DNA from 2 places in the Lutimaribacter marinistellae genome. Region 1 is predicted to be linked to the other one. Evidence: riboswitches for the same ligand, from Rfam matches in the RefSeq annotation. Region 1 holds a riboswitch; the other holds the start of a gene.

What was found. Region 1 has a riboswitch for cobalamin ahead of ACFORG_RS08580 (hypothetical protein). Riboswitches for the same ligand answer to the same signal wherever they lie in the genome.
Region 2: it holds a riboswitch for cobalamin, as region 1 does, so the genes downstream of both, ACFORG_RS10420 (TonB-dependent receptor plug domain-containing protein) here and ACFORG_RS08580 (hypothetical protein) in region 1, are expected to answer to the same signal.

What each region holds. Positions count from the first base shown of each region.
Region 1 covers NZ_JBHRXI010000008.1:58,702-70,928, reverse strand. Annotated here, with positions in the region: gene ACFORG_RS08610 (CobW family GTP-binding protein) at 1-187, opposite strand, end outside; gene ACFORG_RS08605 (zinc ABC transporter substrate-binding protein) at 303-1,376, opposite strand; gene ACFORG_RS08600 (transcriptional repressor) at 1,453-1,950, shown strand; gene ACFORG_RS08595 (ATP-binding cassette domain-containing protein) at 1,947-2,678, shown strand; gene ACFORG_RS08590 (metal ABC transporter permease) at 2,678-3,481, shown strand; gene ACFORG_RS08585 (cobalamin-binding protein) at 3,510-4,289, opposite strand; gene ACFORG_RS08580 (hypothetical protein) at 4,314-4,625, opposite strand; cobalamin riboswitch at 4,748-4,940, opposite strand; gene ACFORG_RS08575 (imelysin family protein) at 5,344-6,606, shown strand; gene ACFORG_RS08570 ((2Fe-2S)-binding protein) at 6,655-6,954, shown strand; gene bfr (bacterioferritin) at 6,902-7,387, shown strand; gene ACFORG_RS08560 (di-heme oxidoreductase family protein) at 7,347-8,924, shown strand; gene ACFORG_RS08555 (imelysin family protein) at 8,921-9,907, shown strand; gene ACFORG_RS08550 (DUF1513 domain-containing protein) at 9,912-10,982, shown strand; gene ACFORG_RS08545 (aspartate aminotransferase family protein) at 11,025-12,227, opposite strand, start outside.
Region 2 covers NZ_JBHRXI010000010.1:328,991-341,217, forward strand. Annotated here, with positions in the region: gene ACFORG_RS10400 (adenosylcobinamide amidohydrolase) at 1-580, opposite strand, end outside; gene ACFORG_RS10405 (ABC transporter ATP-binding protein) at 577-1,338, opposite strand; gene ACFORG_RS10410 (FecCD family ABC transporter permease) at 1,335-2,300, opposite strand; gene ACFORG_RS10415 (ABC transporter substrate-binding protein) at 2,315-3,163, opposite strand; gene ACFORG_RS10420 (TonB-dependent receptor plug domain-containing protein) at 3,129-4,970, opposite strand; cobalamin riboswitch at 5,093-5,311, opposite strand; gene ACFORG_RS10425 (TonB-dependent siderophore receptor) at 5,473-7,566, shown strand; gene ACFORG_RS10430 (ABC transporter substrate-binding protein) at 7,614-8,606, shown strand; gene ACFORG_RS10435 (FecCD family ABC transporter permease) at 8,596-9,621, shown strand; gene ACFORG_RS10440 (FecCD family ABC transporter permease) at 9,618-10,634, shown strand; gene ACFORG_RS10445 (ABC transporter ATP-binding protein) at 10,669-11,469, shown strand; gene ACFORG_RS10450 (siderophore-interacting protein) at 11,476-12,227, shown strand, end outside.

The DNA.
Region 1 (12,227 bases):
GGTCGTGGTCAAGCCCGGCCTCACCGAATTCATTGACGATCACCGCCACCTTTCCATCCGAGGCATCGGACAGCACGCGGTTGAGCAGCGTCGTCTTGCCCGCGCCGAGGAATCCGGTCAGCAGCGTCACCGGGATACGCGGATCGGCGTCAGGGGCTGGTGAGGTAGCGTGGTGAGACAGAGACATGTACGTTATGTGATTTCATTACATTTTGACGGCCGAGTTTGGCGCTGATGCGCACCAAACGGACAGGTTGGAGGGACCGGCCGACGCTTGCGCGCCGACCGGTCATCACATGGCGTTACAGGCAGTCCGCCAGCGTCTTTGCCATGTTCCGCAGCAGTTGCGGATAGAGCGCCGGACCGACCTCAAGCTCGGCCCCGAGCGGGTCGATGACGCCTGTGGAGGCATCGGTACCTTCGAGGACGGTTTCGATCAGGCCGGGATTGAATTGCGGTTCGGCAAGCACACAATCGATACCTTCCTCGCGGATGCGGCCCTGGATTTCGGCGATACGCGCCGGGCTGGGATCGGATGCATCGCTGAGCGAGATTGCTCCGGACGCGGGGAAATCGAAATTGCTCTCGAAATACTGGTAAGCGTCGTGAAACACGATGAACGAGCCGCCGCGAACCGGGTCGAGGGTCGCCTTGATCTCTTCGGCAAGGGCCGCGAACTCCTCGCGGGCGGCGGTCGCGTTGGCGTAATATGCACCCGCATTGTCCGGGTCAGCCGCCGAAAGCTGCGCAGCGATGACATTCATCCAGGTGCCGGCATTTTCAAGCGACAACCATGCATGCGGGTCATGCTCGCCATGGTCATGTCCATGGTGGTCGGCATGCTCCTCATGGTCGTGATCGTCGTGGTCGTCGTGGTCGTGGCCATCCGCCTCGGCGTGTTCCTCGTGCTCGTGGTCATCATGGCCATCCGCCTCGGCATGATCGTGATCGTCATGTTTTTCGTCTTCGGCGTGATCGTCGTGATCATCGTCGTGCGCGCCGTGATCATGCGCTTCGAAGAGGGCACTTTCGCGGAAATCGAGCAGTGTCGTTCCATCGGCCTCAAGCAGGCTGGTCACCGCGGCACCGGATGCAAGGGTTTCAACCGCATCGGCCATCCACGGTGTAAGGTCGTCGCCCATCCAGAACACGAGATCGGCATCCTGCAAGGCGGCGGCCTCGGAAGGTCGCAGGCTGTACTCGTGCGGAGAGGCACCCGGTTGCACGATCAGGTTCGGCGTGCCAACACCCTGCATGACCCGGGCCACCAACGAGTGGACAGGAGCGATGTCAACGGCCACACTGGGCGCGTCGGCAAGGGCCGTGCCGCCCATCAGCGCGGCCGAAACTGAGAGAGGAATGAGCTTGCTGGACATGGGAGTCACCTGTGATTATATAACATTTCACCCGGCATAACTGATACAAAATAACATGACAAGTGAGGCGAAGCGCATGTCCGCCGACCCGATTGCCCCGACCGGCTTTGAAAAGCATGATCACGCCGCTTGCGTCGCGCAGGCGTTGGCCGCAGCCGAGACACGCTGTGCCGCCGAGGGGCTGCGCATGACGCCGGTGCGGCGCAAGGTACTGGAGTTGCTGCTGCAGGATCATCGCGCGCTTGGCGCCTATGCGATTCTCGACCTTTTGCGCGAAGCGGGTTTCGGCTCGCAGCCGCCAGTGGCCTATCGCGCGCTCGATTTCCTGGTCGAGAACGGCTTCGTACACAAGATCGAGCGGCTGAACGCCTTTGTGGCCTGCGCCCATCCGGGCGAACATCATTCGCCGGCCTTCATGATCTGCCGCCTGTGCGACAACGTGGCCGAGGCGCGGTCGGCGCCTGCCCGCGGAACGCTTGGGGCCGCGGCCCGGGCCGCCGGTTTCCAGATCGAAAAAACCGTGGTCGAGGCGGAGGGCGTCTGCCCGGCCTGCAGCGACAAGGCCAACTCATGAGCCTGATCGCCGTCGAAAACCTGAGCGTCGCCTATGGCGCGAACACGGTCTTGCGCAATGTCGATTTGCGGATCGAACCCGGCGAGATCGTCACCATCGTCGGCCCGAACGGGTCGGGCAAGACGAGCCTGTTGCGCGCGATCATTGGTGCCGCCGAACCGACCCGCGGCGCGGTACGGCTCAAGCCTGGCCTCAGGATCGGCTATGTCCCGCAAAAGCTGCATATCGACCAGACACTGCCCATCACGGTGGAGCGCTTCATGCGATTGACCGGAAAGGTGTCACGAGAGGACAGCCGGGCGGCGCTTGCCACGGCAGGCGTGCCCGACCTGCTGAAACGGCAGATGTCGCGCCTGTCGGGGGGGCAGTTGCAGCGCGTGATGCTGGCACGGGCGCTTATCACCCGCCCGGATGTCCTGCTTCTGGACGAGGCGACACAGGGCCTGGACCAGCCGGGTTCGGCGGCGTTCTACCGGCAGATCGAAGAGGTGCGCCGCGAAACCGGCTGCGCCGTGCTGATGATCAGCCATGAATTGCACGTGGTCATGAGCGCCTCGGACAGGGTGATATGCCTCAATGGTCACGTCTGCTGCGAGGGGACACCGGCGGTCGTGGCCTCGGCGCCCGAGTACCGGGCGCTGTTCGGGACGGGCACCGGGGGCGCGCTGGCGCTGTACCGGCACGATCACAACCACGATCACGCGCATAGCCACGAGGCGGCCGAATAATGCTCGACGATTTCATGACACGCGCCACGCTGGCAGGGATCGGCGTGGCGCTTGCCGCCGCGCCGCTGGGATGCTTCGTGGTGTGGCGGCGGATGGCCTATTTCGGGGACGCCACCGCGCATGCCGCGATCCTCGGCGTGGCACTGTCGCTTGCGCTACAGATCTCGGTGTTTCCGGGCGCGATGGCGGTGGCGTTGTTGATGGCGCTTGTCGTCACCTTTCTGACGGGTCGCGGATACGCGATGGACACGCTTTTGGGTGTTCTCGCCCATTCTGCATTGGCCTTCGGGCTGGTAGCCGTCTCTTTCCTTTCGGGAATCCGCATCGACCTGATGGCTTATCTGTTCGGGGATATCCTGGCGGTTTCCCGCTCTGACCTTGTGGTGATCTGGGGCGGCGTGGCGATGGTCATCGCGCTTATCACGTGGCGGTGGTCGGCGCTTTTGACCTCGACCCTGAACGAAGAGCTTGCCTATGCCAGCGGGCTGGACCCCAAGCGCGAACAACTGATCCTGACGCTATCGCTGGCGATCACGGTTGCGGTGGCGATCAAGGTGGTCGGCGTCCTGCTGATCGCGGCGATGCTCATCATACCTGCCGCCTCGGCGCGCAGCCTTGCGCGCACCCCCGAAGGCATGGCGCTTATCGCGGGGGGAATAGGCGCCTTTTCCGCGGTTGCCGGGCTACAGGGGGCCTATGTTTTCGACACGCCTGCGGGGCCGTCCATCGTCTGTGTCGCGGCACTTGTCTTTGCCGCGCTCAACCTCGTAAGCCTCGGCAGAACGCGGAAATCCATGCACTGACCAAAGGCTGGCGGGATCCCGAACACGATCAGCCGTGCAGGGCTGCAACGATCGCGTCGAGCCCGTCGGTCAACGCCGCAGGACCGGGTTGCAGGATAAGCGGCGACTTGATTTCGACGATCCGCCCGTCGCGGACCGCCGGGATTTGATCCCAGCCAGGCCGCGCGGCGATCTTCTCCGGCCGCACCTTCTTGCCGCACCATGAGGCAATGATCACGTCCGGCCTTGCCGCAACGACCCGGTCGGAGGTGACGATACGATCCCTGGCGGCCGGCTCGGACGCCAGTTGCGGGAAAACGTCGTCCCCGCCCGCGGTGCCGATCAGTTCCGACACCCAGTGGATGCCCGAAATCATGGGGTCATCCCATTCCTCGAAATAGACACGTGGGCGGGGTTTGCCCTTTGTCGAGGCCGACAGATCGGCCAGTTTCGAGATGTAGCCCACAACAAGCTGTTCCGCACGATCGGCCCGACCGACGATGGTCCCGACATGCCGGATCATCGCGAGAATCCCAGCCACGTCACGCTGGTTGAACCCCATGACGGTGACGCCTGCGCGGATCAGGTCGGCGGCGATGTCGGCTTGAAGGTCGGAGAATGTCAGCACGAGGTCCGGTTCGAGAGCCAGGACCTTGGGAATGTCGGCGGAGGTAAAGGCTGAAACGCGCGGCTTTTCCTTGCGAACCCGCTTGGGGCGCACGGCATAGCCAGAAACCCCGACGATACGGTCCTCCTCTCCCAGCAGGTAGAGGGTTTCGACGGTTTCCTCGGTCAGGCAAACGATCCGTTCAGGCGGAAATGTCCTCATGCGGGTGTCACCCTGTTTTCGTCATCAAGGAATCGCCCGCGCCGCGAGACACGCGCGACGACCGCCCCGGCGTACACGCGGCGGCATCCGCATCGGCAGAGGCGTCAGGGGCGAATCGAGCGATGCCTGAACAAGCGCGCAGAACGCGGCAACAGCGGGCGAGTGGCCCGCGAATGGTTGCGCCGTTGCCAATGCGCGGCGCGCGGCTTCGCGGTAGTCCATCCCTCCCGGCAGGGCGGCAATCCATTGCATGTAACCCAGCTGCCCCATCTGTTGCGCCACGTTCGGCGGGACTGGGCCTATGTCGAGTTGTGAGATTGTTCGTTCCAGTAGCATCGCGCCCTCCGCGCAGATCGGCGGGGGATGGTCAGCGGCGATGTGTCAGGGCCTTGGCGGTCCATCGGTCGTTCCTCTCCGCATCCGGGGCACCCCGCCCGGGTTGAGTTGACCGCAACACGCGACGCGTGTCCGGGATGGCAGGTCTCCTGACTTGCGGGTCAAAGCGCCCCCGAACCTTCCCGGACCAGTGGCCCAGTGGTGTTCGCCGGGGTTGCTCGCCGCTTACAGTTGCGGGGGCAGTCGCGGTCTTGCACCGCGTTCCCTTTTCAGCCGGCCCTGTCAGAGCCGGACACCATCGTGGACAGTATTCGCAGCCCCAGTGCCTCACGTCCAGAGGGCAAATGGGCAGCAGCGCGAAAGAACCGAATACCGGCGGTTCGCGGGTTCGGTCGGCACTGGAGCAACCTGCCAGACGGGTGCGACAAACTCTCTTTCAGGATCGGCATTGCATTTACTGAGTGAATCAGTCAGGTTCGCCGTAAGGCCGACAAAATAAGTCGGGTTATTGCCACCCCGAATCCAGGGACCACTCACAGATGTACCGCCAAGCCGATGGTTTTTGCCTGCCTTGCCGCTGCGAATTGATGCAGACGGCTTGCGACAGTGCAGAGTGTCGGGACATGCCGGTCGAACCCTTGCTTGATCATTTCGAGGTCTGGCGGCCCTGGCATCAGTGGTTGGATTCAAAAAGCGAAGCGCACAGAAGGACCCCGAGATGATCCGGACATTATTGACAACCACAGCACTGACAGCGGGTCTGGCCGTGGGCGCGCAGGCGCAATCGGCAGGCGAAGTTCTGGATACCTATGCTGATATCGCGCAGGCGAAGTACGAGGACAGCCTGACGGCCGTCAGGACCCTGCAAGATGCGGTCGCCACGCTGATTGACAGCCCGTCGCCCGAAGCCTTGCAAACTGCGCGTGACGCGTGGCTGGCTGCACGGGTGCCTTATCAGCAGACCGAGGTCTTTCGCTTCGGCAACCCGATCGTGGATGATTGGGAAGGCAAGGTGAATGCCTGGCCGCTGGACGAAGGTCTGATCGATTATGTCGACGGGGCCTATGGTGGTCCGTCGGACGAAAACCAGCTGGCCGCCCTGAACGTGATCGCGAACACCTCCTTCACGCTGTCTGGGAAAGAGATCGACGCGGCGGACATCACCCCGGCCTTCTTGCAGGACACGTTGCACGAGGTCGACGGGATCGAGGCAAATGTCGCGACCGGATATCACGCGATCGAGTTCCTTCTTTGGGGGCAGGACCTGAACGGGCATGGGGACGGTGCAGGCAACCGCCCCTGGACCGACTACGCGCAGGCCGATGCCTGCACTGGCGGCAATTGCGACCGGCGCGCGGAATACCTGTCCGCGGCGACCGACCTTCTGGTGTCTGACCTTGAATGGATGGCGGCCCAGTGGACCGAAGAAGGCGATGCGCGCGCGGCACTGATGCAGGACGAGGCGGCGGGGCTGTCGGCGATCCTGACCGGCATGGGCTCGCTTTCTTACGGGGAGCAGGCGGGCGAGCGGATGCGGTTGGGCCTTATGCTGAACGACCCCGAAGAAGAGCATGACTGCTTCTCGGACAACACGCATAACAGCCATTACTACGACGGGTTGGGCATCCAGAACGTATATCTGGGTGAGTATGTCCGCACAGACGGAACGCTTGTTTCCGGCGCCTCCATCTCGGATCTCGTTGCCGCGAAGAACCCCGACCTCGACGCCGAGATGCAGACTCGCCTGTCGGAGACGATGAAGGCGCTAGGCCGGATCAAGACGGCGGCCGAGGCCGGATTTCATTACGACCAGATGCTCGAACGCGGAAACGACGCGGGTGAGCAACTGGTCATGGGCGGTGTCGATGCGCTGATTACGCAAACACGATCTATCGAACGCATCGTGGCCGAGTTGGAGCTCGACACTATCGAGTTCGAAGGCTCGGACAGCCTCGACGATCCGACAGCCGTCTTTCAGTGAGTTTACAGGCCGGGGCCGACCGCCCCGACAACACAACAGGGCCCGACAATGATCATCTGTCACTGCACCAGCATCACCGATCACGACATCAACGCCGCTATCGACTGGATGCGCGCCTCGGACCCCGAGACGATCATCACGCCCAGAAAGGTGTATCGCGCGCTCGGCAAAGCCGCCGATTGCGGGGGATGTGTTGCGTTGTTCGTGGACACGATGCGGAAAAACGACAACCTTGAAGTTCCCATGCACCTTCGCGGTCTGCGCCGTGAAGCAACACAGGAAGAGGATCTGAACCATGAAGGGCGACGAGAAAGTCATCGAGTATCTCAACCGCGCGCTGCGAAGTGAACTGACGGCGGTCAGCCAGTACTGGCTGCATTACCGCATGCAGGAAGACTGGGGCCTTGGCCACATGGCCAAGAAAAGTCGCGAGGAATCGATCGAGGAGATGAACCACGCCGACAAGCTGATCGCGCGTATCCTGTTCCTCGAAGGTCATCCCAACCTGCAGAAGCTGGACCCGATCCGCACCGGTCAGAACCCAAAGGAAACGCTGGAATGCGACCTGGCAGCCGAGCACGAGGCGCGCGCGCTCTACAAGGAAGCGCGGGAGTATTGCGCGTCCGTCGGAGACTGGGTGACCAAGGAGTTGTTCGAGGAACTTCTTGCCGATGAAGAAGGCCATATCGACTTCCTCGAAACCCAGCTAGACCTGCACGAGCGCATCGGCGCGGAGAATTATGCCCATCTCAATGCATCGCGAATGGATGAAGCCGAGTAGCCGGCTTTTCGCGGCCACCTTGGTGGCCGTTACGACTCCTGTCTTGCCGACCACTGCGCTTGCGGACGATTGGTCCGGGCTGGAGGATGTGCACCTGGACGTCATCTCGCGCACGGCCGAAGAGCGCGAACGGGTCTCGGCCGTGACGTCCATGCCGCAGGATTTTTCGGAACCTTGGGCCTTCGAGGAAAACTCCGCCGGGGCGCAGACGGTCCGCCTTCGGCAGACGGCCGATGCCTTTTCCCAGCCAGCCGCCAATCTGAGTTTCGAGCAGGAGCTCGATTTTCGTGTCGGCAACGGGATGTTCAAGCGCATCTGGGTCTCGGCACCTGCCTCGACCCTTGCCTCGGACGGGCTTGGCCCCTTGTTCAACGCAAGGTCCTGTCAACGCTGCCACCTGAAGGATGGGCGCGGCCACCCACCCGAGGGTCCAGAGGATACCGCTGTATCCACGTTCCTGCGCATCTCGGTACGTGCCCCGGACATGGCCGAAGTCGAACGATACATTGCCGGCACGCACCCGACCGCGCCGGACCCGGTGTATGGCACCCAGTTGCAGGATTTCAGTCTGCCGGGCCACACGCCGGAATATCGGCTGCAGGTCCAGTACGAAGAAATCGAAGTTCCGCTGTCCGGTGGCGAGGTCGCGCGTTTGCGGCAACCACTCTATTCAGCGACGGAGCTTGGATACGGCCCGCTGCACGCAGAGGCGATGCTGAGCCCAAGGGTCGCGCCACAGATGATCGGGATGGGACTGCTCGAGGCGGTTCCGACGCAAGACATCCTTGAATGGGCGGACCCCGAAGACGCGAATGGCGACGGGATTTCCGGCCGCGCGCAGGTCGTCTGGTCCGAGGTGCACGATCGCCCGGTGCTTGGGCGGTTTGGCCACAAGGCGGGCAACCCATCCATACTGGAACAGACGGCAAGCGCGTTTGCCGGCGATATCGGAATCTCGAACCCGATCCACCGGGCAGGATCGGGCGAATGTACCGACGCGCAAACCGATTGCGCCGCCGCGTTGCATGGCGGCGACCCGGAACAGGATGGTCTGGAAATCGATCAGGCGGGCCTTGACCTTGTGACGTTCTACAGCCGCACGCTTGGGGTACCGGCGCGGCGCGATGTGGACGACCCGCAGGTGCTGCGTGGGCGCGAGGTGTTCTTTGACACGGGATGCGCCAGCTGCCACAGGCCAAACTATGTTACCCACCGGCTGGACGGGGAAAACCCGGCAAGCTTTCAGTTGATATGGCCTTACACGGACATGCTGCTGCATGACATGGGGTCCGGGCTGGCCGATCACCGGCCCGAAGGCCGCGCGGATGGACGGGAATGGCGGACTGCGCCTCTCTGGGGGATTGGACTTACCGAGACCGTTTCGGGCCATACGCAGTTCCTTCATGACGGGCGGGCGCGGTCATTGCTCGAAGCCGTATTGTGGCACGGGGGCGAAGCCGAAACGGCAAAGGCGAAAGTTGTCGCGATGCACCCGGATGACCGCAAGGCGCTGATCCGTTTCCTGGAGAGTTTATGAGACTGCTACCTGTCATCGCGCTTTCGCTGGGCATTGCCTGCCCTGCCGTGGCAGGCGTGAACGAAGTTCTGGACGATCACATCCTTCCATCCCTGTCCGAGTTTTCCGTGAAAACGCAGGCGCTGGCGGATGCGGCTGATCGAGACTGCCGGCCCAGCGCCCTTCAGCCCGCATTTCACGACGCCTTTGACGCATGGATTCCCGTGGGGGACCTGCGCTTGGGGCCATCCGAGACCGGCGCCCTGTCCATCGCCTTTTGGCCCGACGCGCGCGGTTTCACCGGGCGGACACTGTCCCGGCTGATCGCCGATGCCGACCTCGTCGTGGAAAGCGCAGATGCATATGCGGAGGTGTCGATAGCCGCGCGCGGGCTCTATGCGCTCGAGATGATGCTCTACGATCCCGAATTCTCAACCTACGAGGCCGACAGTTACAGCTGCGCCCTCACACGTGCGATCGCTTCCGACATGGCTCTGCAGGCCGCGGGGTTAAGCGAGGCATGGCTTGGAGACTTCGCCGAAACCCTGCGCAGCGCGGGAGAAGAAGGCAACGCTACTTTCTTGGACGAAGACGAGGCTTTGCGGGCAATCTATACGCAGATCCTGTCCTCGCTCGAATTTACCACGGATCAACGCCTTGCCCGTCCGCTGGGAACATTCGACCGCCCCCGGCCAGCCCGGGCAGAGGCACGGCGATCGGGCCGCAGCCTGCGAAACGCTGTCATGGCGAGCGAAGCCGCGCACGCACTGGCAAGCGCCTTGGCCGAACGGGATCTTCCCGAGGCGAACGCAGCTTTGCAACGTGTCCACGATACAGCAGAGCGGGTGTCGGATGCGGCGTTTCAAGACATCACCGATCCGCAGGCGCGGCTGCGGGTCGAAGCGCTGGCACTTGCCGTTGAGGACCTGCGCCGTGCAATCGAAAGCGAGATCGGCGCAAGCTTGGGGATAGCGCCCGGCTTCAACGCGCAGGACGGTGATTGAGGCCATGACGACACGTCGCCATTTCATCGCGTCTCTCATCGCTGCCGGGGCTGCCCCACGGTTGGGGTGGGCCGCTGTCGGAAGCCCGTCCTTCCTTGCAGCCGCGCGCGATCCGGATGGGACGTTTGCACTCTATGGTCTGGACGACGCGGGCCGGGCCAGTTTTCGCATCCCGCTGCCAGGACGCGGCCACGCAGGTGCGGGCCATCCACATCTGGCCGAAGCTGTCGCGTTTGCCCGTCGACCGGGACTGTTCGCGCTTGTGCTGGATTGTACCAGCGGCGGGGTGCTGCATCGTCTGACGCCACCCAAGGGTATTCATCTCAATGGGCATGGGGTTTTTTCGTCGAATGGCAGGATCCTGTTCACGAGCGAGCAGGTCGCCCAAACCAGCGAAGGCCGCATCGGGATGTGGGACGCGTCGCGCGGGTATGCGCGGCTTGGCGAGGTTGCGACGGGCGGGATCGGCCCCCATGACTTGCGGCTCATGCCTGACGGAGAAACGCTGATAGTGGCCAATGGAGGCATCGCGACCGATCCGCGTGACCGTCGCAAGCTGAACGTCGAAACCATGCAGCCGAACCTTACCTACATGTCATTGGCTGGCGAGGTGTTAGAAACAATTATCCTCGACCGGGATTTGCACCGCAATTCGATCCGGCACCTCGCAGTACGCAGCGATGGGCTGGTCGGGTTTGCGATGCAGTGGCAGGGGGAAGCCGGGGCCGCGCCCCCGCTTTTGGGACTGCACCGAACGGGTATGGCACCGGTTTTGGCCGAGGCACCGCTTGCCGACGAGATCGCGATGCAGGGCTATGCCGGCAGCATCGCGTTTTCGGGCGACGGCACGGAGATTGCCATCACCTCGCCGCGCGGAGGCCGCTTGCACCGCTTCGATACTGGCGGGAGATTCCTCGGGTTCGTTTCACGAACCGACATCTGCGGCCTTGCGACACGTGACGATGGCTACCTGGCCAGCGATGGGTTGGGAGGGCTGTTGACGGTGCAAGGTTCGGTGGTCGGCCCCGTCAACCGCATGGAATGCGCGTGGGACAATCACATCGTGACCCTTTGAGCCGAACGGCCCCTGGGCCGGCCCGGCAACCCAGCCATTTGATCAAGCTGTGGCGATTACCTGCGATGCCTGCTCGATCGCGCGGCGCGTCAGGTCGAGATCCTCTTCATCCAGCGCTAGCGACGGGTAGAGCTTGCCCGGCGACTTGAAGACACCGTTGCGCCGCAAGGTCGCGTTCCATGCCTCGTTGACGGCCGGATCGCGGTGACGGGCGCTGCGGTAGTCAATGGGGTCGGCATCGGTAAAGTAGATATCGAACAGGGTTGGATCACCACAGATTCGGTGGGAGACGCCAACGGCGTTAAGAGCCTCGGTCTGCATATCCATCAGGGTCTGCCCCAGCTGCCGCAAACGCTCGTACTGGCCTGGACGACGCAGGATCTCCATTGTCTTGAGGCCCGCTGCCGAGGCGACCGGATTGCCCGACAGTGTGCCCAGTTGCATCAGCCATTTCTCGGCACCGACGGTCGCCTTGTCGAAATGCGCCATGATCTCAGCCGACGCACCAAGCGCAGCCAGGGGGAACCCGCCGCCGATGATCTTGCCAAGCGTGCAGATGTCCGGCGTTACGCCATAACGTTCCTGCGCCCCGCCATAGGCGAGCCGGAAGCCGGTGACGATCTCGTCGAAAATCAACAGAACGCCGTGCTTGGTGCAGAGATCGCGCAGGCCCTGAAGAAAGCCGGGTTTGGCCGGTATGATCCGCTGCAACGGCTCGACGATGATGGCGGCGATGTCGCTATGTTCGTTCAACAATCCAGCCACGGCGTCGAGGTCGTTGAACGGGGCGATCAGCATTTCGTCCGCGACACCTTGTGGGATACCGGCGCTGTCTGGAACGGCCGTCGGAAAGTTGACCTGTTTCATTGGGGCCAGAGACATCTGGGCCTCGGCGCTCATCCCGTGATAGCCGCCTTCGAACTTGAGGATCCTGGACTTGCCGGTAAAGGCCCGGGCCAGGCGGATCGCATACATGTCCGCCTCGCTCCCCGAGGTGACGAAGCGCACCTGCTCGCAGCACGGAACAGCGTCAACAATGGCCTCGGCCAGTTCGATGCCACGCGCGTTGTTGGCAAAAAAGGTCATGCCCTTTGGAAGTTGCTCCAACACGGCCTCCATCACCTCGGGGTGGCCGTGACCAAGAAGCATGGGCCCCGATCCGATCAGGTAATCGACGTACTCGTTTCCGTCCTCGTCCCACACGCGGCTGCCCTCACCCCGGGCGATGACGATGGACGCATCGAA
Region 2 (12,227 bases), on a different contig from region 1:
GCAAACCGCTAAAGGCGACGGTGCCGGCCGGCGCGGCCAGCGCGACGCAATCTGTACCGGTCCCGGTGGCAGTTCCCGTGGGCAGGGCAAACCCGATATCCATGACCGCCGCAGTGCGCGCCTGAACGGCGATGCTCATCGCCTCGAGCATCCCCGCCGTGTCAAGCCCGCCATCCGGCCCTGCATCCAGCCGCACCGCAACGTTGATCGTACCCCAGTCGGCGTCCCAGTTACGGCCCGAGTAGTCCACCCGGCTGCCCACCCGCTCGCCATTCGACAGGCCCACGGTTGCCACCGCGTGGGCCTCCACTCCTCCGACCCGCGTGCGGCGTTCCTCGAAGGTGGTCACATCGCGCGAGGTCAGGAACAGCACGGCCCCCTCCTCGCCCCGGTCGCGCAAGGCACTCTCTGCCCAGTCGCGCACATCCAGGTCCGGCGGCAGGTCCGCGTTGCGCAATTCGCGCCACAGGATCCGCCGCGCACGGACCTGGCCGGGCCGGTTGATCGACCAGCTCAGCACCTCCATCTCCGCGCCCAGGTCGAAACTCAGCCAGGGCGCGTCCAGCACCACGCGGCTCACTCGACCACCTCGAGCGGTTGGAAGACCGGGCCATGCTCGGTCTCCTGGTGCCAGACCGAAACGCCAAAGGCGCGCGCCATGCGCCCGGGTGACAGCACCTCGCCCGGTGGTCCGTCGGCCATCACACCGCCCCCCGCCATCAGGATCAGCCGCGTGCAATGCCGCGCGGCAAGCCCGAGATCGTGCAGCGAGACCATCACCGCCCGCCCCTCGCCCGCCAGATCGCGAAAGATCCGCATGGCCGAGATCTGGTGCGCCGGGTCCAGCCCCGCGATGGGTTCATCCGCCATCAGGACAGGCGTGTCCTGCGCCAGCGCCCTCGCGATCAGCGCCCGCGCCTGTTCACCCCCCGACAGGCGCGAGGAGGCCCGATGCCGCAATCCCTGCAGGTCCAGCCGCGCCAGCGCGCGGTCGACATGGGCCCGGTCCGCCTCCGGCAGGCCGCCCCGCGCCGGCAGATAGGGTAGACGTCCAAGTGCCACCAGCCGCTCCACCGGAACCGGCCACGCGATCTCGCGCGCCTGCGGCATCCACGCGACCGTTTTCGCCCGGGCCGCGGGCGACAGCCCCGCCAGCGAGCTTTCGCCCTCGCAGGGGATCAACCCCAGCGCCGCGCGCATCAACGAGGTCTTGCCCGCCCCGTTCGGCCCGATCAGACCGACCATCTCGCCCGGCCGCACCGACAGGGTGACATCGGAAAAGACCGGCCTGCCCCGCAGGCTGACGCCCAGCCCCCGCAGATCGAACCCCGCGCTCATCCCAGGTCCCTCCGCGTGCGATAGATCAGGTGCAGGAACAGCGGCGCACCCACCAGGGCGGTCACGACGCCCAGCTTCAGGTCGCGCTCGGGTAGGACCACGCGCACCGCGATATCCGCCAGTTGCAACATCACCGCCCCGCCCAGCGCCGAGGACCACAGCAGCCGCGCCGGATCGGCACCCACCAGCGGGCGCAGGATATGCGGCACCACGAGGCCGACGAACCCGATCGCCCCCGCCACCGCCGTGCCGCCCCCGACGATCGCGGCGGTCCCCAGCACCAGAAGCAGCCGCAGCCTCGACAGGTTGATGCCCATGGTCTCGGCGGCGTCCTCGCCCAGGGTCAGCGCACTGATGCCGCGCGCGGTGCTCGCCAGCAGCAGCATGCCCAGCAGGATGAAAGGCAAGGCAAGCCACAGATGCAGCATCGACCGATCCGCCAGCGAGCCCATCATCCAGAACACGATCTCGTTCGCCGCAAAGGGGTTCGGCGACAGGTTCAGCACCAGCGAGGTCAGCGCGCTCGCAAGGGCCGAGATCGCGATACCGGCCAGGATCAGCGTCAGCGACCCGCCGCGCGGCCCGGCCAGCGCCATGACCAGCCCGACGCAGACCAGCGCGCCCGCCAGCGCGGAAAAGGGCAGCGACAGCGCACTCGCCGCGGCCAGCCCGGTGTGGATCGCCAGCACCGCGCCAAAGGCCGCCGACCCGGACACGCCGATCAGCCCCGGCTCGGCCAGCGGGTTGCGCAGGTAACCCTGCATCGCCGCACCCGCCATGCCCAGACCGGCGCCGATCAACACACCCAGCAGCGCCCTTGGCAGACGGATTTCCTGCATCACCAGCGACAGCGGGCCATAGTCGTCGGAAAACAGCGCGGCCAGGCTTTCGCCCGCCGGAACCTCCGCCGGCCCGATGGTCAGGGACAGGATGAACAGCGCCAGCACCACCAGCGCCAACAGGGGCTCCAGCGCCCTCACCGCGCCACCTGCCCGCGGATGGCCGCCAGCCGCTCGATCGCGCCCAGGACATGCGGTGTCCCGCAGACCCAGTCGCGGTCGGACATCACGGCTTGGCCTGCGCGCGCGCGCAAGTAGTCGATCACCGGATGGTCCATCGTCTCCTTGGCGCGGCCATGCCCCGGCGAGGGGCGCGCGGTGATCACCACGTCCGGATCGATCATCGCCAGCCGCTCAAGTGGCAGAACCCCACCCCAGTCATAGCCCAGCTCGGCCGCGATATTGCGAAACCCGGCGGCGCGCAGGATCTGCCCGGCAAGGCTACGCTCGCCCTGCGTCCAGCCACGCAGCGCGTATATGGCGGCGCGCGGCCCGTTCTCGTCGGCACTGACCTGCAAGGCCGCAAGACCCGCATCATAGCGGGCCACCATCGCCTCGGCCGCGTCTTGCCGGCCCAGCAGTTCGCCCATGCGCAGGATATTGGCGCGCACATCCTCAAGCGAGCGGGCCGGGTCGAACACCTCGACCTCGATGCCCAGCCTGCGGATCATGTCCACCGTCGCATGACCCGAGAAGGAGCCCGAGATCACGAGGTCCGGCTGTTGTAGATAGATCTCCTCGGCCAGCCTGTGATTGACCTCGTAGGCCATCGCCTCCTCGGGCATGGCCGAGTAGCCGGGATCGCGCGCCAGGAACGTGACCGAGTGGAGCTGCCCCGGCGCGGCCAGCATCATCGCCAGCTGGTCGGTGCACAGGTTCATCGACACCACTCGCTGCGGCTGCGCCAAGGCCGCGCCGGCAAAGACCAGCGCGGCAAGGCAGGTTATGATCCTAGAACCGCGCACGGACACCGAAGTAAACCGCACGGTCGGACGCCGAGAAATTGGCCGAAGTCTGGTACTGCTCGTCGAACAGGTTCACCACCCGCATATATGCCTCGGTGCGATCGTTGATGTCATAGGCGACGCTGGCATTCACGACTGTGTAATCCGGCATCACCGTTCCGAACTCGTCGGGGCGGTCGGCCACGTGGTTCAACGTCACGGTTCCGGCCCAGCGCTCGCCCATTTCCGCCTCGAGCCCCAGAACGAAGTCATGCCCCGGTACGCGCAGCAACCGTGCGCCCGTCGCATCCTCGGCATCGGTATAGGTATAGGCCCCGATCAGCGCGAGCGTATCGGTGATCGCCCACAGGCCCGACAACTCTATGCCCTTCGAGGTCGAGGTACCCGGCGTCTGCTGGTACTGGCCCGTGAACGGCAAGGGAAAGCTGGTCAGCGTGACGAACTGGATCAGGTTGTCGATCTCGGTGTAAAAGCCCGTCGCCTTGACGAATGAACCGTTGCCGAACTGGTGCTCGACCCCCAGTTCGAAGCTCAGGCTTTCCTCGGGCTCCAGCGCCGCGTTGCCGTAAAGCGTGCTGTTCAGCTCGTAAAGCGATGGCGCCCGGAACCCGGTCGCTGCGACCGCGCGCAGGATCGTGCCCTCGCTCAGCCGGTAGGCCGCGGCCAGACGCCCCGACAGGTTGCCGCCGAATGTCGAATGGTCGTCGTAGCGCAGCGTAGCCGACAGGTCGAGGTCGGTGGTCGGCGCAAAGAGCAACTCGCCGAACACGCCGGTCGTCTGGACAGACCCGCTATCGGTGTTGGTGGCGAATTCCTCTTCCTCCCAATCGGCCCCGAAGCTGTAGCGCAACTGATCGCTGGCGCTGCCCTCGGCGACATAATCGACCCGCCGCCGCTCGCCGTCAAAGATCGAGTCGAACCCGTTGGACGAGCTTACGCGGTCACTGCGGAAGTAACTGGTCGACAGCCGATGCGTCAGCGCGCCGGTCTCGAAGGCGGCAAACGCCCGCAGGCCCAGGCTCTCGGTCGTGTTCCACTCGTCGAAGGGCGGCGCGCCATCGCCGCCGAACTCGTCGAAAGCGCCTTCGGCATCGAGGTAATAGCCCGACAGGCCCAGCGTCAGCATGTCGGTCGCCTGGAAATCGCCCGAGAAGTTGAAACGCGTCGCCCGGAACCCGTCATCCTCGGTATTGGCCGCCCCGTCACGAGACGAGAACCCGTCCGTGTCGACATGGTTGAAGGTGAACGCCGCGCCGCCGCGCTCGCCCTGCGTCGCCACGCCAAGCGTTCCCTGGTAGGTGTCGAAACTCCCCGCCTCCAGCGCGCCCGACACCACGGTCCCCGGCTCTTCGGGGCGCGCGGTGGTGATGTTGACGACGCCTGCAATGGCGCGCGATCCATAAATGGCCGAGCTCGAGCCTTTCAGCAGTTCGATCCGGCTGATGCCCGAAGTCGTCAGGTTGCCCCAGTTGAAACTCGTCTGCGGCGCGGCCGGGTCGGTCACGTCGATGCCGTCGATCAGGACCTTGATGTATTTACCGTCCAGCCCGCGCACGCGCAGCGTGGTATTGGCGCCCAGTCCGCCATTGGCGCTGACCGAAACGCCGGGCAGCTTGGCGAGATAATCCGCCACGCGGGTTTCGGGTGCGGCGCGGATCTCGTCCTCGGTCAGCACCTCGACGGTGGCGCCGGTGCGGTCCAGATCGATCTCGTTCTGTCCGACAGTCGAGAATATCTTGATCTGGCCAAGGTCGAACGCCTCCTGCGCGACGGCGGCAGGTGCCAGCCCAAGCGCAAGGATGGAGGCGGAAGTTAGCAGTTTTGTCATCGTTCAGGTCCTTTCCAGACCTTCGTGTTGCCGGGTGTCTGGAAAGGTCGTGCACCTTCCGCAAACGGTGAGAGCACCACCACTACGGAAAGGACCGTTGCCCACGACGCGCCCCGCGCCGGGTCAGGGTGATCGTTCTGGCAGGTCTCCTGACTTGCGGGTCTCGGCCTTGCCGGGCCTTCCCATCCGTGACCGGACAGTGGCATCTTCCGACAGTGCTCGCCGCTTACAGTTGCGGGGGCAGTCGAGGATTTGGCCGCAGGGAAACACTCCCGTTTGCCGCACCTCGTTCCCTATTATCCGGATGGCGTCACACCCGGACCAGAACATGGCGGAAATCGCAGATGCGCCCGGGCCTTGTCAATCGCGAAGTTCGACCTAATAGCGGATCAAGAAACCCGACTCTTTTACTTGACAATAATTTGAGACCAGCTTAGGCCGCGTGACCTGACCCAGCGCGCTGCCAGGCATTCCCAGAAAACCAAGAAACAAGGAACGGGACATGTCCTTACTGCGCGCGACGGCCTCCGTCTGCGCAATCGCCGCTGCCCTGCCGGCCTTTGCGCAAGAGGTGATCGAACTCAGGACCATCACCGTCGAAGGTCAGCAGACCGACGGCTTTTTCGGCGAATCCGTTGCCACCGGCAGCGGCACGATCACCAAGACCGGCGACCCGATCGCCGAAACGCCGCGCTCGGTCAGCGTCGTGACCACCCAGCAGATCGAACAACGCGGCGCGCGGTCGGTCGAAGAGGCGCTGAAATACACCGCGGGCGTGACCGCCGGGATCTGGGGCCTCGACGCGCGCTCGGACTGGACACTCGTCCGCGGGTTCAAACCCACCACCCTGCATGACGGCCTGCCGGCACGCTACGGCTACTACAACGACACCACGCCGGAACCCTTCATGCTCGACAGCGTCGCGGTGCTGCGCGGCCCCGCCTCGGGCCTGTATGGAAGCGGTTCGGTCGGCGGTGTGGTCAACACCACCTCCAAGACCGCAGCGCAGGACGCGCCGAACCTCTGGCAGTTGCAGGTCGGATCTTATGACCGGGTGCAGGGCGCCATCGATGTCAGCGGCGACCTGAACGAAACCGGCACGCTGCGGTACCGCCTCGTGGGCGTCGCCCGCGAGTCCGAGACGCAGGTGAATTACTCACAGGACGACGTGCTGTCGCTCGCCCCCTCGATCACTTGGCGACCAACCGAGGATACCGAGCTGACGGTGCTCGCCAACTACCAGGACAGCGACCGCAGCCCGCTCATCCAGTTCGCCTCGATCTACGGCACGCTGCTGCCCGCCACCGGTTTTGGCAATGGCGATTTCCTCGACGCCGATCTTTTCGTGGGCGAGCCGGGCTTCGACATGTTCGAAAGCGAACAGCGCAGCATCACAGCCATGTTCAGGCACCGCTTCAACACGGTCTGGAGCATGAATGCCAATTTCCGCTACCTCGAAGGCGAGGCCGAGTATCAGCACGCCTGGTGGGCCTTCGACAATTTCACCAACGGGCGCTACAACGCCGACGGCACGATCAACCGCACATTCTACCGGGCCGAGAACGAGCTGAAAACGCTTGCCCTCGACACCTACGCCACCGCCGAATACGCGATGGGTGGGGTCGAGATGCGCACTCTCCTCGGCGCCAGCTACAGCCGTGGCACCTATGATTCCGATATCGGCTACGGCGCGCAGAACGCCCCGCTCGATCCGTTCAACCCGGTCTATTCCGGCTTCACCCCGATCACCGTGACCGACACGCCCGGCACCTCGGTCGACGAATGGGGGATCTACGCCCAGAACCGCGCCACGGTCGACAACTGGATCGTCGATCTCGGCCTGCGCTACGGCCGCATCGAAAGCGGGGCCTCGAACGGCAGCTTCGGCGCGACCACCACCGCGGCCGAGGACAGCGCATGGACCGGCAATGCCGCCGTCATGTATGTCTTCGACAACGGCCTCGCGCCCTATCTCAGCTACGCGACCAGCTTTGAACAGGACGCCATTGGCACGGATGTGAACGGCAACGCCTTCGACCCGACCGAGGGCGAACAGGTCGAGCTGGGCGTGAAGTACCAGCCCGCCGGAACCGACACGCTGCTGTCGGCCGCGCTGTTCGACCTGACCAAATCCAACCTACTGATGAACGACCCGGTCAATCCCGGCTTTCAAGTGCAGACGGGCGAGGCAAAGTCGCAAGGGCTGGAGCTTGAGGCCTTCCACAGCTTTGGCGAGGTCTCGGTTCAGGCCGCCTATACCTATCTCGACACCGAAAACGCCAATGGCTTCGACATCGCGCAGGTGCCGACCCACGCCGCATCGCTCTGGCTCAACTACGCGCCCCGCGCGCTCGAAGGGTGGCAGTTCGGCGGCGGCGTCCGCTACAACGGCACCGCCGGAGACGGCGCGGGCCAGTTCACCACACCCGCCTACACGCTGGTCGATACCGCCATCGCCTACGAACGGGACAACTGGCGGCTGGCGCTCAACGTCGCGAACCTCACCGACGAACGCTACATGACCACCTGCCAGGGCGGCGCCTGCTACTTCGGTGAAGGGCGTAACGTGGCGCTCACCCTCTCCTCGACCTTCTGAACTCCAGCGGCGGCCCGACCGGGCCGCCCCAACCCATGGTGCCTTCGATGCTGCGCGCGCTCCTCCTCTCGCTGACCCTCGCCTCTGCCCCCGCCGCGGCGCAGGAGTTTCCGGTGCGCATCCCCCATGCCTTCGGCACTGCCGAGATCCCGGACCGCCCGACTCGCGTCGTCTCGCTCAGCTTCATCGGCCACGACTTCCTGCTGGCGCTCGGCCTCCGGCCTTACGCCCTGCGCAAATGGTATGGCGATTACCCGTTCGGCGTCTGGCCCTGGGCGCAGGACGCGCTCGGGCAGGCCGAACCGATCGTCATGCAGGGCGAGATCGATATCGAGGCCATCTCCGCCATGCAGCCCGACCTGATCGTCGGACAATGGAGCGGCATGACCGCCCATGACTACCGCCTGCTGTCGCAGATCGCCCCCACCCTCGCCCATCAGGCCGAGTGGGGCCCCTACGGCGCGCCGTGGCAGGGGATGTTGCGCAACCTTGGCCGGGCCACCGGCCACAGCGACCGGGCCGAGGCCTGGATCGACCGGCTCGACGCCCGCTTCGCCCGCATACGCGCCGACCACCCCGACTGGCAGGGCGCCAGCGCCGCCGTGGTCTGGGCAGGGCGCATCGGTGCCTATACCGGGCGCGACATTCGCGGCCGCCTGCTGCGCGACCTCGGCTTCACCATCCCCACCGAGATCGACGCGCGCGGCGGGCTCAACACCACCTATGTCCCGATCCCGCCCGAGGACCTGTCGCCGATCGACGTCGACGCGCTGATCTGGCTCGACGCAGGCGCGGGCACCGACCGGCTGAACGCCCTGCCCCTGCGAAACACGATGCGCGCCTATGCCGAGGGGCGCGAGGTCTATTCCGGCCTGATGCTGTCGGCAGCCATGTCGCATTCCAGCCCGCTCAGTCTCGATCACGCGCTGGACACACTTGTGCCGCTGCTCGAGGCGGCGATGGACGGCGACCCCGCGACCGTCGTGGCCAGCTCCGCCAAGGCCGGCATCTTGCCGAAAGAGACACCCGATGCCCGCTGACATTGCCCTGCGCCACACCCCCGCACGCGACCGACGCGGCCTCGCCCTTCTGGCAGCACTGGCGGCGCTGGCTCTGATCGCGCTGCTCGCGCTGCGGCTGGGATACCGCCCGGTCACTTGGGCCGAACTTGCTGCCGCCTTCACCGCTTACGACCCCGCTGACCCCGCACAGATCGTCATCCGCGAGATCCGCCTCCCGCGTATCGCCGCGGCCCTTCTGGCAGGAACGGCGCTTGGCATTGCGGGCGCACTGATCCAGGGCATGACCCGCAACCCCCTCGCCGATCCGGGCCTTTTGGGAATCAACGCGGGTGCCGCCGTCGGCGTGATCGGCGCGGTGTTCCTGCTGCGCATCAGCGATCCGTCACAGTTCATCTGGACCGCGCTGGCGGGCGGCGCGCTTGGCGCGGTGGCGGTCTTCGCGCTTGGCGGCGGCGCTCAGGCCCGGCCTGTGCGGCTGCTGCTGGCGGGGGCCGCGCTTACCGCCTTCTTCCTCGCCTTGATCCGCGCACTGGTGCTGGTCAGCCGGCAAAGCCTCGAGACCTACCGCTTCTGGGTGCTGGGCGGGTTCGAGAACGTGACCACCGACAGCCTCGCCGCGCTCTGGCCCTTCTTCCTCGGCGGCGCGCTGGTCGCGCTGGCCGCCGCCCTGCTGATCGACGCCCTGTCGCTGGGCGACGATACCGCCCGCGGGCTGGGCGTGAATGTCGGCGGGGCAAGGCTGCTTTGCGGTTGTGCAATCGTCCTGCTGGCCGCCAGCACCGTTGCGCTGGCCGGCCCCATCGCCTTTGTCGGGTTGATCGTGCCGCACATGGCGCGCGCCGTGATGCGGCAGGACATGATCTGGCTCGCCCCCTGTTCGGGGATCTTCGGCGCCTGCCTGCTGCTGCTGGCCGATCTCGCGGGCCGCTCGGCGCTGTTCGGCGGCACCATGCAGGCCGGCGTGATGTCGGCACTGATCGGCGGGCCCCTTCTGATCTGGCTGATCCGCCGCACCGGGGGGAGCAGGACATGACCCACGCTCTTCGGCTTGGCCCGCTCTCCATTCCCGTCGCGCGCCGCGCCCTGTTTGCGGGTGGCATGCTGCTGGGCCTGTCGACGGTCATCGCGCTGACCGCGCTGCTGACCGGCAGCTATCCGGTGACGGCCGCGGATATCTGGCAGGCGCTTGCGGGTCGGGCCGAGGCCATACCGTCGATGATCGTGCTCGACCACCGGATGCCGCGCATCCTCACCGGGCTGGGCGCGGGCGCGGCGCTTGGCATGGCCGGGGCGATGTTCCAGACCATGCTGCGCAACCCGCTTGCCGCCCCCGACATCATCGGCTTCACCGCCGGGGCCAACGCCGGCGCATTGCTCGCCGCCTTGCTGACCGGCGGCATGATCCTTGGCGGAGCGCTTCTAGGCGGCGCACTGACCGCGCTGGCCGTAACCGCGCTCGCATGGCGCGACGGGCTCGACACCCATCGGCTGATCCTCGTCGGCATCGGCGCCAGCCTGTCGCTTGGCGCCGCGGCCGACCTGCTGCTCAGCTACACCGACGAGAACACCGCCGCCGACATGGCCCGCTGGCTGACCGGCACGCTGCACGCGCGCGGCTGGGCCGAGGTCGTGCGGATCTGGGGCGGGCTGGCCCTGCTGTTGCCGCTGCTGGTCTGGGTCAGCTTCCCGCTCGCCCGACTGGCCCTGTCCGATGAAACCGTGACTGCGCTCGGCCTGCCGCTCGCCCGGCTGCGCCTCGCCGTCACCGCGCTTGGCGTCACGCTTGTCGCACTGGCGGTCAGCGTCGCCGGGCCGCTGCCCTTCGTCGCCTTCGTCGCCGGACCCATCGCGCGGCGGCTGGTTGGCGGCGGCACCCCGGCGCTGCTCGCCGCCGCACTCGTCGGCGCGTGCGTCACCGCCGGGGCCGATCTCGCCGCGCGGTCGCTGCCCATGGTGCGGCTGCCCGCCGGTGTCTTCACCGCGATGCTGGGTGCGCCGGTTCTTGTCTGGCTCCTGTGGGCCGAGGCGCGAAAGGGGCGGATATGAGCGATGTACAAAACGGTCAATCGGGGCTCTGAACATGGTACAAAACGGTCAATTCGGGGGTACAAACCGCTTGCAGGCGAAGGAGATCTCGGTCTCCTACCCGCGCCGCGCGGTGATCGAGGCACTGACACTCGACATCCCCGACGGCAAGGTGACGGCCATCGTCGGCCCCAATGCCTGCGGCAAGTCCACCGTGCTGCGCGCCCTTGCGCGCCTGACCCCGGTGGCCGCCGGACGGGTGGATCTTGACGGTCAACCCATTGAAAAAAAAGGCTCCCGTGCGGTTGCTCGGCGGCTGGCCATCCTGCCGCAATCCCCGCTCGCGCCCGAGGGGATGACGGTGCGCGATCTCGTCCGCCGGGGCCGCACGCCGCATCAATCCGCCCTGCGCCAGTTCTCGCACGAAGACGCCCGCGCGACCCAGCGCGCAATTCAGCTTACAGGCCTGGAATCACAAGAAAATTCGTCACTCGAAACCCTCTCCGGAGGACAGCGCCAACGCGCGTGGATTGCGATGGCACTGGCACAGGACACCGACCTTTTGTTGCTGGACGAGCCCACGACCTATCTCGACCTGCCCCACCAGATTGAGCTTCTGACCCTGATCCGCAAACTCAACCACGAGACCGGCCGCACCGTCGCCATGGTGCTACACGACATCAACCTGGCGGCCCGCTTCGCTCACCACATGGTCGCGCTGAAAAAAGGCCGCATCCGATACCAGGGCGCACCGGACCAGGTCGTCACGCCCGAGATGATGCAAGACGTCTTCGCCCTTCCCTGCACCGTGATCGCCGACCCCGTCCACGGCCATCCCCATGTCATTCCAAGCTGAGGCCACATGACCAAAACAGCAACGCATCACACGGAAACCAGACTGCCCCACCTCGCCTTTGCCCCGCTGCGCGCGATCTTGCTGGCCGAGGCCAAGGAACACGGCCTCACGGCGACAGACACAGCCGCGGATGGTCTGCGCATCGTAACCTGTTATGGAGATTACGTTTTTCGGACCAACGCCACTGGTCTGCACGCACGGATCGAGGCACCGCGCGCCGATTGGCTCTTTGCTCTCAAGGACGGGCTGACAGAACGGATCACGGAACTTTCGCCCGATACCGGACGCGACATGCGCTGGTCGGGCGGGGACGAGGCGGGGGTGCGGCCACCGAACTTCCAATTGATCGAGATCCGCGAGATCGCCCCGCTCGGTAGGGATTTCCTGCGGATCACGGCAACCTCCGAGGACCTGACGCGCTTTGGCACGGATGCGATCCATTTCCGCCTGATCCTGCCGCCCGAAGGCCTCGAGACGCCGGAATGGCCCAGCATCGCCCCCAACGGCGCGACCGTTTGGCCCAGCGGGCACAAGGCCCTGCATCGTCCGGTCTACACGTTGCGCCATGTCGATCCTGCGGCGGGAACGTTCACCTTCGATCTGTTCAGGCACGAGGGCGGACGCGCAACCGAATGGGCCGGCAAGGTCAGGCCGGGCACGGTCGTCGGCCTGACCGGACCCGGCGGTGGCGGGCTTGTCGAGACCTCGGCCATCACGCTCTATGCAGACGAAACAGGCTTCCCCGCAGTGGCCCGCAT